4 regions of the Photobacterium gaetbulicola genome follow, and region 4 is predicted to be linked to each of the others. Evidence: riboswitches for the same ligand, from Rfam matches in the RefSeq annotation. Region 4 holds a riboswitch; each other region holds the start of a gene.
The links. A riboswitch is a leader RNA that binds a small molecule or an ion and turns the genes downstream of it on or off. The one in region 4 is predicted to bind lysine.
Positions count from the first base shown of each region.

Region 1: linked by a shared signal. The riboswitch ahead of lysC (lysine-sensitive aspartokinase 3) and the one ahead of C9J03_RS04045 (Na+/H+ antiporter NhaC family protein) in region 4 are both predicted to bind lysine.
Region 2: linked by a shared signal. The riboswitch ahead of C9J03_RS14510 (Na+/H+ antiporter NhaC family protein) and the one ahead of C9J03_RS04045 (Na+/H+ antiporter NhaC family protein) in region 4 are both predicted to bind lysine.
Region 3: linked by a shared signal. The riboswitch ahead of C9J03_RS03030 (Na+/H+ antiporter NhaC family protein) and the one ahead of C9J03_RS04045 (Na+/H+ antiporter NhaC family protein) in region 4 are both predicted to bind lysine.

Region 1 covers NZ_PYME01000032.1:54,657-57,797, forward strand. Annotated here, with positions in the region: gene C9J03_RS22170 (pyridoxal-phosphate-dependent aminotransferase family protein) at 1-1,085, opposite strand, end outside; lysine riboswitch at 1,340-1,526, shown strand; gene lysC (lysine-sensitive aspartokinase 3) at 1,636-3,018, shown strand; gene metH (methionine synthase) at 3,098-3,141, opposite strand, start outside.
Region 2 covers NZ_PYME01000015.1:105,409-108,549, forward strand. Annotated here, with positions in the region: gene C9J03_RS14510 (Na+/H+ antiporter NhaC family protein) at 143-1,738, opposite strand; lysine riboswitch at 1,838-2,021, opposite strand; gene C9J03_RS14515 (H-NS family histone-like protein) at 2,392-2,787, shown strand; gene C9J03_RS14520 (lytic murein transglycosylase) at 3,046-3,141, opposite strand, start outside.
Region 3 covers NZ_PYME01000003.1:5,477-8,617, forward strand. Annotated here, with positions in the region: gene C9J03_RS03025 (BCCT family transporter) at 1-697, opposite strand, end outside; lysine riboswitch at 884-1,054, shown strand; gene C9J03_RS03030 (Na+/H+ antiporter NhaC family protein) at 1,138-2,724, shown strand; gene C9J03_RS27080 (hypothetical protein) at 2,796-2,930, opposite strand; gene C9J03_RS03035 (D-alanine--D-alanine ligase) at 3,107-3,141, shown strand, end outside.
Region 4 covers NZ_PYME01000003.1:274,838-277,978, reverse strand. Annotated here, with positions in the region: gene C9J03_RS04045 (Na+/H+ antiporter NhaC family protein) at 1-1,446, opposite strand, end outside; lysine riboswitch at 1,571-1,748, opposite strand; gene cspE (transcription antiterminator/RNA stability regulator CspE) at 2,218-2,427, opposite strand; gene C9J03_RS04035 (adenosylhomocysteinase) at 2,837-3,141, opposite strand, start outside.

The sequences.
Region 1 (3,141 bases), on a different contig from region 4:
AGCGCGACATTTTCACTGCGGGCGGCATACCCCATCAAACCAATACGCCACGCCTTGCCAGCCAGCGCACCAAGTCCGGCACCAATTTCCAGGTTGTAGCGCTCCAACAGGGTTTTCCTCACCTCGGCATCATCAATACCGTCAGGAATATAGACCGCATTAAGCTGTGGCAGTCGATGCGCCTCATCAACCACGAATTCAATGCCCAACTGCTCCAGCCCTTCACGCAGCTCCAGGTGGATATCCTTATGGCGCTGCCAGGCATTCTCCAAGCCCTCGTTTTGCAACAGCACCAAGGCTTCATGCAACGCATACAGGCTGTTTACCGGTGCGGTATGGTGATAGCTTCGCTTGCCTTCACCGCTCCAGTACCCCAGCACCAAGCTCTGGTCGAGGAACCAGCTTTGAACCGGTGCCTGGCGGCTCTGGATCTTAGCCACGGCCTTCTCAGAAAAGGTTAACGGCGACAGCCCCGGGACACAGGACAAACATTTCTGGCTACCGGAGTACACCGCATCCAGCTGCCATTCGTCCACCAGCAGGGGCACGCCCCCCAGTGATGTGACGGCATCGACAATGGTCAGGCAGTCATGGGCTCTGGCCAGCTTGGCAATTGCCTCAGCATCACTCAATGCCCCGGTCGAGGTCTCGGCATGGACAAAGGCCACGATCTTCGCATCGGGGTGGCTCTCGAGTGCTTGGGCTACCAAGGCAGGATCAACAGGTTCACCCCAGTTGTTATCGACCATGACCGCCACGCCACCGCAGCGCTCGACATTCTCGCGCATCCGATCGCCAAATACACCGTTGCGGCAGACTATCACCTTGTCACCCGGCTCAACCAAGTTGACAAAACAGGCCTCCATACCGGCACTGCCCGGCGCCGATACGGCAATGGTGAAGGTATTTTGCGTCTGGAAAGCATATTGCAGCAATTGCTTGAGCTCATCCATCATGCCGATAAACAATGGGTCTAGGTGACCAATGGTCGGACGGCTCAGAGCCTGCAGCACCTGAGGGTAGATATCCGATGGACCCGGCCCCATCAGAGTGCGCTGTGGTGGATAGAAGCTGCCAATCGTCATTGTTGTTTTCCTCCCTGGCGGTAAGCGTGACTGTAGATCAGTTATTGTAAGGTACTGATTGACTATATCAGCTATATGCTAATTATGCTTATACCAAATCACCATGACCTCGGGCAGATAGCGCCCACTCCTGTTCGTGACAACTTTTTGCAAATTTTATGCATAATTTACCTCTATCTAATTGACAAAAGACCAGGAAATCCGGTTCAATATAGAACGTTTTTTGTTCATCCTGAGAAATAGCTTTCTCAGGGGCAGACAGAAGAGGAGCGTTACCCAGGTATCTAGGTTGCGGGGCCCCACCCCGAAGCAGTCTGGAGAGGGGGAGTAACGCCGAGATACGGCATGACAGGGGGCATGGCGTATCGGCTACGAAGGTTGAATCCTTCTGGCTGTCATCTATTCACTATGGTAATGGATAGATGGGGAGCTTCTGGTTGTTGTACCGGTTTACATCTTACCTTTTTGCTCTCCTGACTTTTTTGTCGGGACTACCATCCCGAGCCCCCTGATAAATACGTATATACTCTTTATTACTGGGAGACTCGCCGTGAGCTTTGTCGAAAATAACTTTACTGTTCCTCCTCCGATTACTGTAGCGAAATTTGGCGGTACCAGCGTAGCCGATCATGCCGCCATGAGCCGAAGTGCCACGATCATCAAGGAAAATGCTGCTGCCAAAGTAGTTTTGATCAGTGCCTGTTCCGGCGTCACCAACCTGCTAGTTGAACTTGCAAACGGAATTGCCGATAACGAGCAGCGCTCCCTACGGCTACAAAAACTGACCTCTATCCACCAGAACATTATCGACAAGCTGGCCCAGCCAGACACTGTCACTGGCCACATAGAACAACTCATCAATAACGTGGCAGGCCTCGCCGAGCAAGCCGCGGAGTCACCATCGACCAAGCTGACCGATCAGTTGGTTGCCCATGGTGAACTATTGTCGACGCACTTATTTACCCAAATTCTCAACGAAATGGGGGCGACAGCCCAGCGTTTCGATATTCGCTCTGTCATGCGTACCGACAGCCAGTACGGCAAAGCCATCCCGGACATTGATACCATCCGCCAACTGGCCGACTCACAGCTCCAGCCTCTGCTGGAAGGCGATACCATTATAGTTTCTCAAGGCTTCATTGGCTCAAACAGCGACGGGGAAACGACCACCCTTGGCCGCGGTGGCAGCGATTACAGTGCCGCCCTAGTTGCAGAAGCCATCAGCGCAGAAACTCTGGAGATCTGGACGGATGTACCGGGCATGTATACAACAGACCCGCGCATCACCGCTAATGCCAAGCCAATCAGCGAAATCAGCTTTAGCGAAGCATCAGAGATGGCAAACTTCGGAGCCAAGATCCTCCACCCGTCGACTCTGCTGCCGGCTGTCCGCCAACAGATCCCGGTCTTTATCGGTTCATCGAAAGCCCCTGAGCAAGGTGGTACCTGGATCCGCCAGCAGGTCAGCGAGCCGCCGAAATTCCGGGCGCTGGCACTGCGCTGCAACCAGACCCTGGTCACCCTGACCAGCCTGAATATGTTCCATGCCTACGGCTTCCTGTCCGAAGTGTTCCGTATTCTGGCCGAACACAAAATCTCGGTTGATTTGATCACCACTTCGGAAGTCAGTGTTTCACTGACCCTCGACCAAACCGATACCGGTGGTGGTGCCCCTAGCCTGCCAGCCGCAGCGATGGAGCAACTGAGCCAGCTTTGCCGCGTGGAAGTCGAGCAAGATCTGTGTTTAGTTGCCCTCATTGGCAACCAGCTCGGCGATGCCCCGGGTGCCGCAACCCAAGTATTCAGCCGTCTGGAGCAATACAGCCCGCGCATGATCTGCTTCGGTGCCAGTACCCACAACTTGTGCTTCCTGGTCAAAACCAAAGAGTCGCGTGACGTGGTCAAGGTCTTGCACCAAGGGCTGTTCGAGTAACAGCAATGCGGATAGAGCCCGCAGATAGCAAATAAAAAAGGCGCTCAGTGAGCGCCTTTTTTGTTCAGGGTGACCCCATTTAGCCATGCAGGTTCGGGCCCAACCATTTCTCGGCCTCGGCCT
Region 2 (3,141 bases), on a different contig from region 4:
ACAGAAAAGCCCTTCAGATTGAAAGGCGCAAGCTCACCTTCTTTATGACCAATTGAGATTAAATCAAAGAAATTTGGACTAACGAGCAAAAATAAAAAAGCCTGTATCAAATACAGGCTTTTTCATCAGCATGCTATCAGCATTAAGCGTTCGCAGCCGCTTCCTGAGGACGGCGTGCAAGCCAGTACAGGGCGATACAAGCCAGGGCAAAGGCGAAAGTTGCCGTCATGAACGAAACCGCGAGAGAGCCAGTAAAGCCCAGTACCAGGAAACCAACGGTCGATACCACAGCCACAGACAGTGCATAAGGCAGCTGCGTTGATACGTGATCAATGTGGTGGCAGCGAGCACCGGTTGACGACAGGATAGTCGTATCGGAAATTGGCGAGCAGTGATCACCAAATACCGAACCGGCCAATACCGCGCCAAGCATCGGCAACATCAGCATAATGTCGGTGGCAGCAGCCAGATCACCGGCAATCGGCAACATAATACCGAACGTCCCCCACGACGTACCGGTCGAGAATGCCATCAGGCCTGCTAGCAAGAAAAGAATCGCCGGCAGCATCATTGGATTAATGCTACCCTCAACCAAGGTCGATAGGTATTTACCCGTCGCCATGTCACTGATCACCGAGCCGATGCTCCAAGCAAACAACAGGATCAAGATCGCGCCAAACATCGACTTGGCCCCAATCCACAGCGTAGAGGCCACATCTGCCATTGGAATGCGCTGGCGGAAAACAGGGATAAGTGCAGCAGCCAAACCAACCAGGCCACCGTATACCAGAGACATACCGACATCGGTATTCTCGAACGCACCCAGAACGCTAAACGCGAGACCATCCGCTGCCAGCGCCTGATAGCCGGTAAACAGCATAAAGAAGAACGTTGCCACAATCAGGGTTACGATTGGCATTACCAGATCGGCAACACGACCATTCTTGCTTTCTTCAATTTCCAGTTCGTCGTTGAGATCCTTGGCACGGCTGTCTACATCACCCTCGTCGAAACCACGGCAGTGACTCGCTTCCAGTTCATGCTTTTTCATCGGGCCCACATCAATTTGGAACCAAGCCACGACAAACACCATCAACAGAGCGAATACCGCATAAAAGTTCATCGGTGCCAGCTGCATAAATGCGCCTAGCGGCGAGTATTCCGTCACCCCGTGCGACACCAAGATACCGCCGATCAAGGTAATGATATATGCACCCCAGCTAGAAGCCGGCATCAACACACACATTGGTGCGGCAGTTGAATCTAGAATATAAGCCAACTTGGCACGGGAGACATAGAAACGATCAGTCACCGGGCGAGAAATCGAGCCAACCGCCAAACTATTGAAATAGTCATCAACAAAGATAAATACGCCTAAGAAGGCAGCCAGCAGTTTAGCACCGCGCTTGCTCTTGATTTTCGTCTGGGCCCATTCAGCAAACGCACGAGTACCGCCAGAAAGTGTCAGCAAGGCCGTGGTCATACCCAGCAAAATAAGGAAAGCAACAATACTCATGTTCCAGCTGTTGATGGCACCGTCTTCAATAAACAGCCCTTCAACCGTGGTACCGATATAGCTGGCCGTACCACCGACAGAGAAATCTGTCAGCAGGAATGCGCCCAACAGGACACCGACACCCAAAGAAACTAAAACACGACGAGTTAGGATAGCCAAGCCCAGCGCAACCAAAGGAGGCAACAACGACATGGCAGAATGTGAAAAATCTACAATATTCATGATCTCGACTACAACCGATCCTGGTTGGAGATCTACTGCTTAACACGACATCTTGTCGTGTGTAGAAGAGCATTAGGAAGAGAAGTTACCCTTTTCCGACTCCACAGTAGCGCTCCATAGTTAATGTAATTATATACTATGGCAGTGTTGCCCCTGTTCGGTGACAACCCCAGCAAGCAGGCTTGATAGTCCATACTTACTTCGGCATCGGCTCCTTTCGCAAACCCTCATCGGAATCACCCTAAGATTTACTACTAATAGACGATGCGCCTCTACCCTTAGTCTAGGTATGGTCAATTCTACGGAATAGATATCCAAATGCAATAAGTTAGGATGAAAAAAATCACAAAAATAGTGAATAGTCTTGCCTGGAAGTACAAAAATCATCCACTTAATAGCAAATTATTATACCTTCCACATATGAAATTGATGGCAAATATTTAACAGCCCCCGTAGATTTTGGATAAGAATATTTACTTATCTTGACCATTACAATTTATTACAAATGAGAAATGAACCTGATAAATGACAAAAAATTAAATGAACCCTTCATTTTTTATTTGGCATCACTGTATTAAAAGTATTATTATTGCAATTATTGAATCGTCACTGCTATTATTAATTTATAGTTTTAGGCCTACAGGAAATAAAAAATGTCTGATGCAATGAAAGCGCTACTTAACCTTCGCAGCCTTCGCGCACTTTCTCGCGAATATTCTCTTGAACAACTACAGGAAGCGCTAGAAAAACTTCAAACTGTTGTTTCTGAGCGTGAGGAAGCAGAAGCTGAAGAGCTAGCTAAAGAAAAAGAACGTACAGAGAAACTAGCCCAATACCGTGAAATGCTTCTTGCTGATGGTATTGACCCTGAAGAACTTCTAGCCACGCTAAATAAAGCACCAAAAGCAAAGCGTGCACAGCGTCCAGCGAAATACCGTTTCATCGATGAAAATGGTGAAGAGAAAACTTGGACTGGCCAAGGCCGTACTCCAAGCGCACTAAAAAAAGCTCTGGACGAAGGCAAGTCTCTAGAAGATTTTGAAATTTAATATTTCGAATATTCTTTGCTAATTATCGAAAAAACCCGGCCTAGCCGGGTTTTTTTATATAAACAGCCAGCACAGCAATCAAGCGGACAAGTAGTTGATTTTAAACAACAAGTAACAATCAGCACCTCCGAGTGCCTTACTTACCCCCCATAGCTAACGGTTAATTTAATTTCACGCCAAACCAATAAGCCAGCACATGACTTTCTCCAGAGCACAAAAAACCAGACTTATTAGTCTGGTTTTTTTCATGTTTGGGGATCAGCGTATTTGATCAGCCAAATGGCTTACGGCCAAGGCGAAATAATGCGAACGGTTCCACTTGAGCAACGACTGATAATTACCGTAAATCAAATA
Region 3 (3,141 bases), 270 kb from region 4:
TAACGGTATCTTTCGGTACGCCAAACAGGTAGTTGGCCCCTTCGGTGATCAACGGGGCAGCTAGGCCCAGTGTCGTGGCGCCGCCACCGAGCAAGCCAAAGATAAACAGCACATCGATAACTTTACCCAGCCAGCCATAGCTGCGGGCTTCGCCGATCACCGGCATCAAGGCTGCCGATACCTTCAGCACAGGCTGCTTGCGGACATAGAAGAAATAGGCAATCGGCAGCGCTGGCACCAAATAGATAGACCATGCAATCGGCCCCCAGTGGAACAAGCCATAGGTTGCCGCCCAGCGAACCGCCTCTTCACTGCCAGGTTCTAACTGGAACGGGGGGGCCTGATAGTAATACGCCCACTCTATCGTCCCCCAGTAAAGAATACTGGCGCCGATCCCGCCACAGAACAGCATGGCCGCCCACGATGCCGTCGTGAACTCCGGCTGCTCATCGGGGTCCCCGAGCTTGATTTGTCCGATATCGGAAAAAACGATATAGATCATAAAGAAAAATGCACCGACACCAAGTGCCAGATACAGAAAACCGAGCTTATCGGTCATAAAAGTTTTGGCAATTGCAATCCATTCCGCCCCTTGCGCCGGAAACAGCAGCAAAGGTACCACAACCGAGATCAACATCCCCAACGCCCCGAAGAACGTTGGTTTATCAATCAACTCAAAGTGTTTGCGAGAAAACACGTTAGCTCCTTAAAGTTAAAACCCAGCAATGGGTAAATTGGATAATCCGAGGAAAGGGCCAACGCTTCAAACCAAGATTCTAATGGTAGAGATGAAAAAAGCTGATTATTAGCTGACATAATTATTCAGCCGTATATAATGTTAGACTTATTGCCCAAATCCAGTAGGATTAACGGTGATAAACCCTAAATCAGTAGAGGCGCGCTGCCTAAGAGTAACCGAGCAGAGGGTGATACCTGTGAAGCCGGAGAAAGGAGTCAGCGCCGAAGTGACTGCAGCTATCAACTCAGTCGCTGGGTCTGTGTCGAATAGGCACAGAACTGCCATAGTATTTACCTATGGAGCGCTACCTGAAGGGGTAACGAGTCTTCTTTTTCTGCGTCTTAGTTACACTTCCTTTTGGTAGATCTCCACCTGAAACTTATAGGTGTGATGAGATCATGAACCTTGTCGATTTCTCGGACTCGCTAATGTCCGTTGTCCCTGCCATGCTGGCTGTTATCCTTGCGGTCACCACCAGGCGGGTTTTGCTCTCCCTCGGAGCGGGTATCTTTGCCGGTGCAATGATGCTAAATCAATATTCTCCGCTGGAGTCAATGCAGTACCTGGTTGGAAAAGTGCTGGCCATTGTGTGGGTCGACGGCGCGATGAACAGCGATAACGTCAATATGATCATCTTCATGCTGCTGCTTGGCGCACTGATCAGTCTGATGAGTGTTTCCGGTGCAACGCAGGCCTTTGCCGACTGGGCAGCGGTGCGTTGTAAGGATCGCCGCAGTGCCAAATCTCTCACCGGCCTGATGGTCTTCATCTTCTTTATCGACGACTTCTTCCACAGCCTGTCAGTAGGTGCTATCTGCCGTCCGGTTACCGACCGCTTCAATATCTCACGCGCGAAATTGGCCTACCTGCTGGACTCCACTGCAGCTCCGGTTTGTGTACTGATGCCTATCTCATCATGGGGCGCCTACATCATCGCCCTCGTTGGCGGCATCATGGTGGCGCATGGCGTGACCGATCAGAGCCCAATATCGGCATTTGTTGAGATGATGCCGATGAATCTCTACGCCGTGTTCACGCTGGTGATGGTGCTGTGTGTGATCGCATTCCAGCTCGATATCGGCCCAATGCGCAAGCATGAGAAGTGGGCGCTTGAAGGCAAGCTATGGGATGAATCGAAAGGCAAACCAGCGGGTCTGGACGTTGAAGCGCCGGAGTCGGCCAAGGGCGGTATGATCGATATGGTATTGCCTATCCTGACCCTGACGATGGCTACCGTCTTTTTCATGGTACAGTCAGGTGCCGATGTACTGGCTGCCAATGGCGAAGCCTTCAGCGTGATTGGCTCGTTTGAGAACACCGATGTCGGCTCATCGCTAGTATACGGTGCGATCTGCAGCTTGGTGGTGTCTATCGCTCTTGCCCTGCGTCTGAAGCTAGATGCAGGCAGCTGGATGAAAGCAGCCCCGCAAGGCATTTCAGCCATGATGCCTGCGATTATCATCCTGTTCTTTGCTTGGACGATTGGTGCGGTTGTACGCGATATGCAAACCGGCATCTACCTAGCTTCAATGTCTAACGGCAACCTGCCGGTTGAGCTACTGCCTGCCGTTGTCTTCCTGCTATCTTGTGCCATGGCCTTTGCGACCGGCACCAGTTGGGGCACGTTCGGCATCATGCTACCGCTAGCCGGTGACATTGCGGCTGCCAGCGACATCGCACTACTGCTTCCAATGCTATCGGCGGTACTGGCCGGTGCGGTATTTGGCGATCACAGCTCACCAATTTCCAGCACCAGTATTCTGTCGGCAACCGGTGCCGGCTGCCACCATATGGACCATGTTATGACCCAGCTACCATACGCCTGTTCGGTTGCTTTCGGTGCCCTACTGGGTTACCTCGCCATTGGCTACACCCACTCGGCATGGGCGGGTGTGGCAGTGAGCGGCCTGTGGTTCTTGGCATTCTGCGCCTTTGCCGTACGCAAGAGCAAACCTATTATGGCTGCCGAACCTATAACGAGCTAAAGCACACCGACAGTCCCACCTCAGAGCAAGGCCATGGCCTTGCTCTTTTTTTATATGATATTGCTGAATGACTAAGCTTGTTCGCCAAAAGAGAGTCGTAACAACATCCCCCCTGCCACATCGGTGCCCGATCCACAGGTCAAAAAAGAGCCATCACGCTCTGCCATGAAGGAAAAGTTATGCACAATGTCAAATTTATTGGGCATACAATTTCCCCCTCTATAACAAATCATTACAATAAGCCACCGCGCACTATACGCATGATTTAATATCAAGCAATCTGCGACTTAAAAATTTATTTTTATACAATCACTTACGAGCATGCAATTGCTCGATCTTTCTTTGACGACTTTCCACAGTAAAGCTTAATCGGAACAACACCATGAGAATCGGAATATTATATGGGGGTGAGTCTAG
Region 4 (3,141 bases):
AATCAGTGCAACTTGCAATACGGCGGCCAATACAATGGTGTACGGGCTACGAGTGATTTCGGCAACCATGAAGCCGATGCTGGCGGTCACGCCAGTCAAAATAGCGTACGGGAACTGAGTACGGACATGGGAAACATGATCACATCCGGTCGACATCGAGCTGAGGATCGTGGTGTCGGAAATCGGTGATGAGTGATCCCCCAGCATGCCGCCACTTAGCGCGGCACCAATACAAATCAGCGGGTCGGCGCCCAGTGCACTGGCAACCGGTACCGCAATCGGGATCAGGATGGCGAAGGTACCCCACGACGAACCTGTTGCCACCGAGATAAAACTGCCGATAATGAAAATCAATGCAGGCAGCATGAACACCGGCAAGCGGTCATTCATCACCTGGCTAATATAGTCCCCAGTCCCCAGTGATTTACAGATATCACCCAAGGTCCATGCCAATAGCAAGATAACCAAAATTAGCATGATCCGCTGCATTCCCGACACAAAAGTGTTGAAGGCTGTCGAGGCGGTCATAGTTTTGGTGTAGGCGTAATAGGCAATCGCCGTTACCGAGGCAATCAGATAGCTGGTACCCAGCGATGCACGGATCACAGGGCCATTGATGGCGCCATGCAAGTGGTAATTATAGGTGAACAGCGCGATTAGCGAGCCAAACAGTACCGCCAGTGGCAATACAATCAGTGAGATACGGCCTGATTTCACCTGCTGGTCATCCGCAGATTGCACGCTCACCTCAGCCTGCTGGCGGGCTTGCTGCTCGGCTTCGGCCATTGGCCCCCAGTCTTTTTTTAGCACCGCATAGACAGGCACACTGAACAGTGCCAGCAAGGCATAGAGCTGGTAAGGGATCACCTGAAGGAAAGTCGCAAAACCATCGACCGGCTGGCCCATGTTATCGAACGCGTTCTCAATCAGACCCTGCGAGTAAACACCCCAGCTAATAATCGGGATCAGCACACAAATCGGTGACGAGGTCGAGTCGATGATGAAGGCCAGTTTCTCCTTGCTCAGCTTGAGCTTGTTGTAGATTGGCGAGAACATCGGGCCGAGGATCAGCGAGTTGCCCGAGTCGGTAAAAAACACCCCGATCCCGGTTGCCCAGGTCGCAAGCTGGGCTTTCAATGGTGATGACACATAACGGGTCGCCATGGTCGAAAATGCAGCCATGCCACCGCTTTGCTCGACCAGGTAGATAAAGCCAGAAATGATAGTAATAACAATAATGATCTGTGCGTTGCTGCCCGATGCGAGCTGAGTGAACGGCCCATCAGACAAGAACATCAACGCAGTATCGACAGGGTGGCCCTTGGTTAAGATCAGCATGCCGCTGATCACTGCAACGCCCAGAGCCAAAACAACATGCCGAGTGGTAAAGGCGAGTATCAGCGCCAGCACCGCGGGTACGATGGACAATAATCCGTAATCAGCCATTCGTAGACTTCTCCTAATAAACAACATCAATAAAGTGTGAGTATGTAGAGGAGGGGCGTAAGGAGTACGCGAGCGACAAAGGCTGTACGAAATCGGTAGGTGAACTTACCTGTTCGAAAACAAATATTGCTGTAGCTCTCCATCCGGGCAGGGCCCGAGATGACAGTGCTGCTCCTATTAAGAACAACCCCAGCAGCTTGGCTGACGACCAAAACCACTTCGGCATTGACTCCTTTCGCTTAGCTTCACCGGCTGTCGACCTTCACTAAACTACTGTTAGGCAATGCGCCTCTACGTTGCAGGCAGTGAATAACCACCCGCTCTATATTGAATAAAACACAAAAACAGATAATCCAAATCAACTTGACGTCATAGCGTGACGAAGATCACATAATATATTTCATTAAACACTTATTTAACAAAACTTTGCACTGCCGACTACCAATCTTGCAGCAACAATAACCACATGGGCTGTTTTTTGCTTTCAAGTCGCAAATATCATGTCAGTATTTATCTGAAGTCGTCTTAGCGTTGCCGGATTTGAGCTAAAGGAGCCTGCGTGGAAATCAAAGTAAAGGTGAAACAGCGGAGGAAAAGGTTGCATATTTACCCATCTCCATCCTACCTTCCTCAAATAAAAAAGAGGTATAAGAGATGTTCAGGGATCAGAGATACCCAAGTTACCTCAAGGTGCAGGAAGTACCTTGGGTATATAGCAGATACAAAAAATGCTGGCCTAGGCCAGCATTTTCTTAAAATAAGTTCAATGACTTATAGAGTAACTACGTTTGCAGCTTGAGGACCTTTCTGGCCTTGCTCTACGTCAAAAGAAACTTTCTGACCTTCAGAAAGAGTCTTGAAACCTTCAGAAGCGATTGCGCGGAAGTGTACGAATACGTCTGCACCGCCGTTCTCTTGAGTGATGAAACCGAAACCTTTTTCTTCGTTAAACCACTTAACGATACCAGTAGACTTAGACATGTGTTGTCCCTTATGTAAATTCATTTAAATCGCTATCAACAGCGATCAGTAACAATTGAATTATTAATGTGACGATAAATATAAGGGAAACAGTTAGATACAGCACGAAAACGTAGAAGTATCAGATGGTTTAACTTGTACTTGATGTTGCATTAAATAACTCTTCTCTATTTGAGCCCGCACATCATAACAGCTGGGCAAAAATTATGCAGTGAAATTTTGACAAATCTTAAAAAAAATTTTGGGGACACTAACAATCCGTTCAGCAACTCAAGCACACCACCATAGTATCTCCCCCCTCATCAATGGCTAAAACGAGAAAAAAAACCGGCTATCGTCGCGCTCATGAGGTTGGACAGGGTGACGGCAAAAATACCTCGGGCGCAGCATACCCGAGGTGGTTGCAAAGTTAGTGGTTAATCCAGTGTTTCACAGCAAGTTCAGCAACTTGCATTTCGATATCGAAAGGGACCGGTTGAGGAATATTCTGCAGCGAGTCCCGGTTAAGGGCGATACGCTCTAAACTGAGCGACTGCAATGCCAGGCCGAGATCCATAATTTCTATCGGGTTTCCGTCACCCGCCGATAGGTTAACAAGGTTGGCATCCGACAGGACGAACAGCTGCTTTTCTTCAAGTTGGTAAGCCGTTACATGAGGACGGATCTTATCCTGGCTTTGGCTCACCGCAGCCAAATCCGCAAGGTTGATTTCAC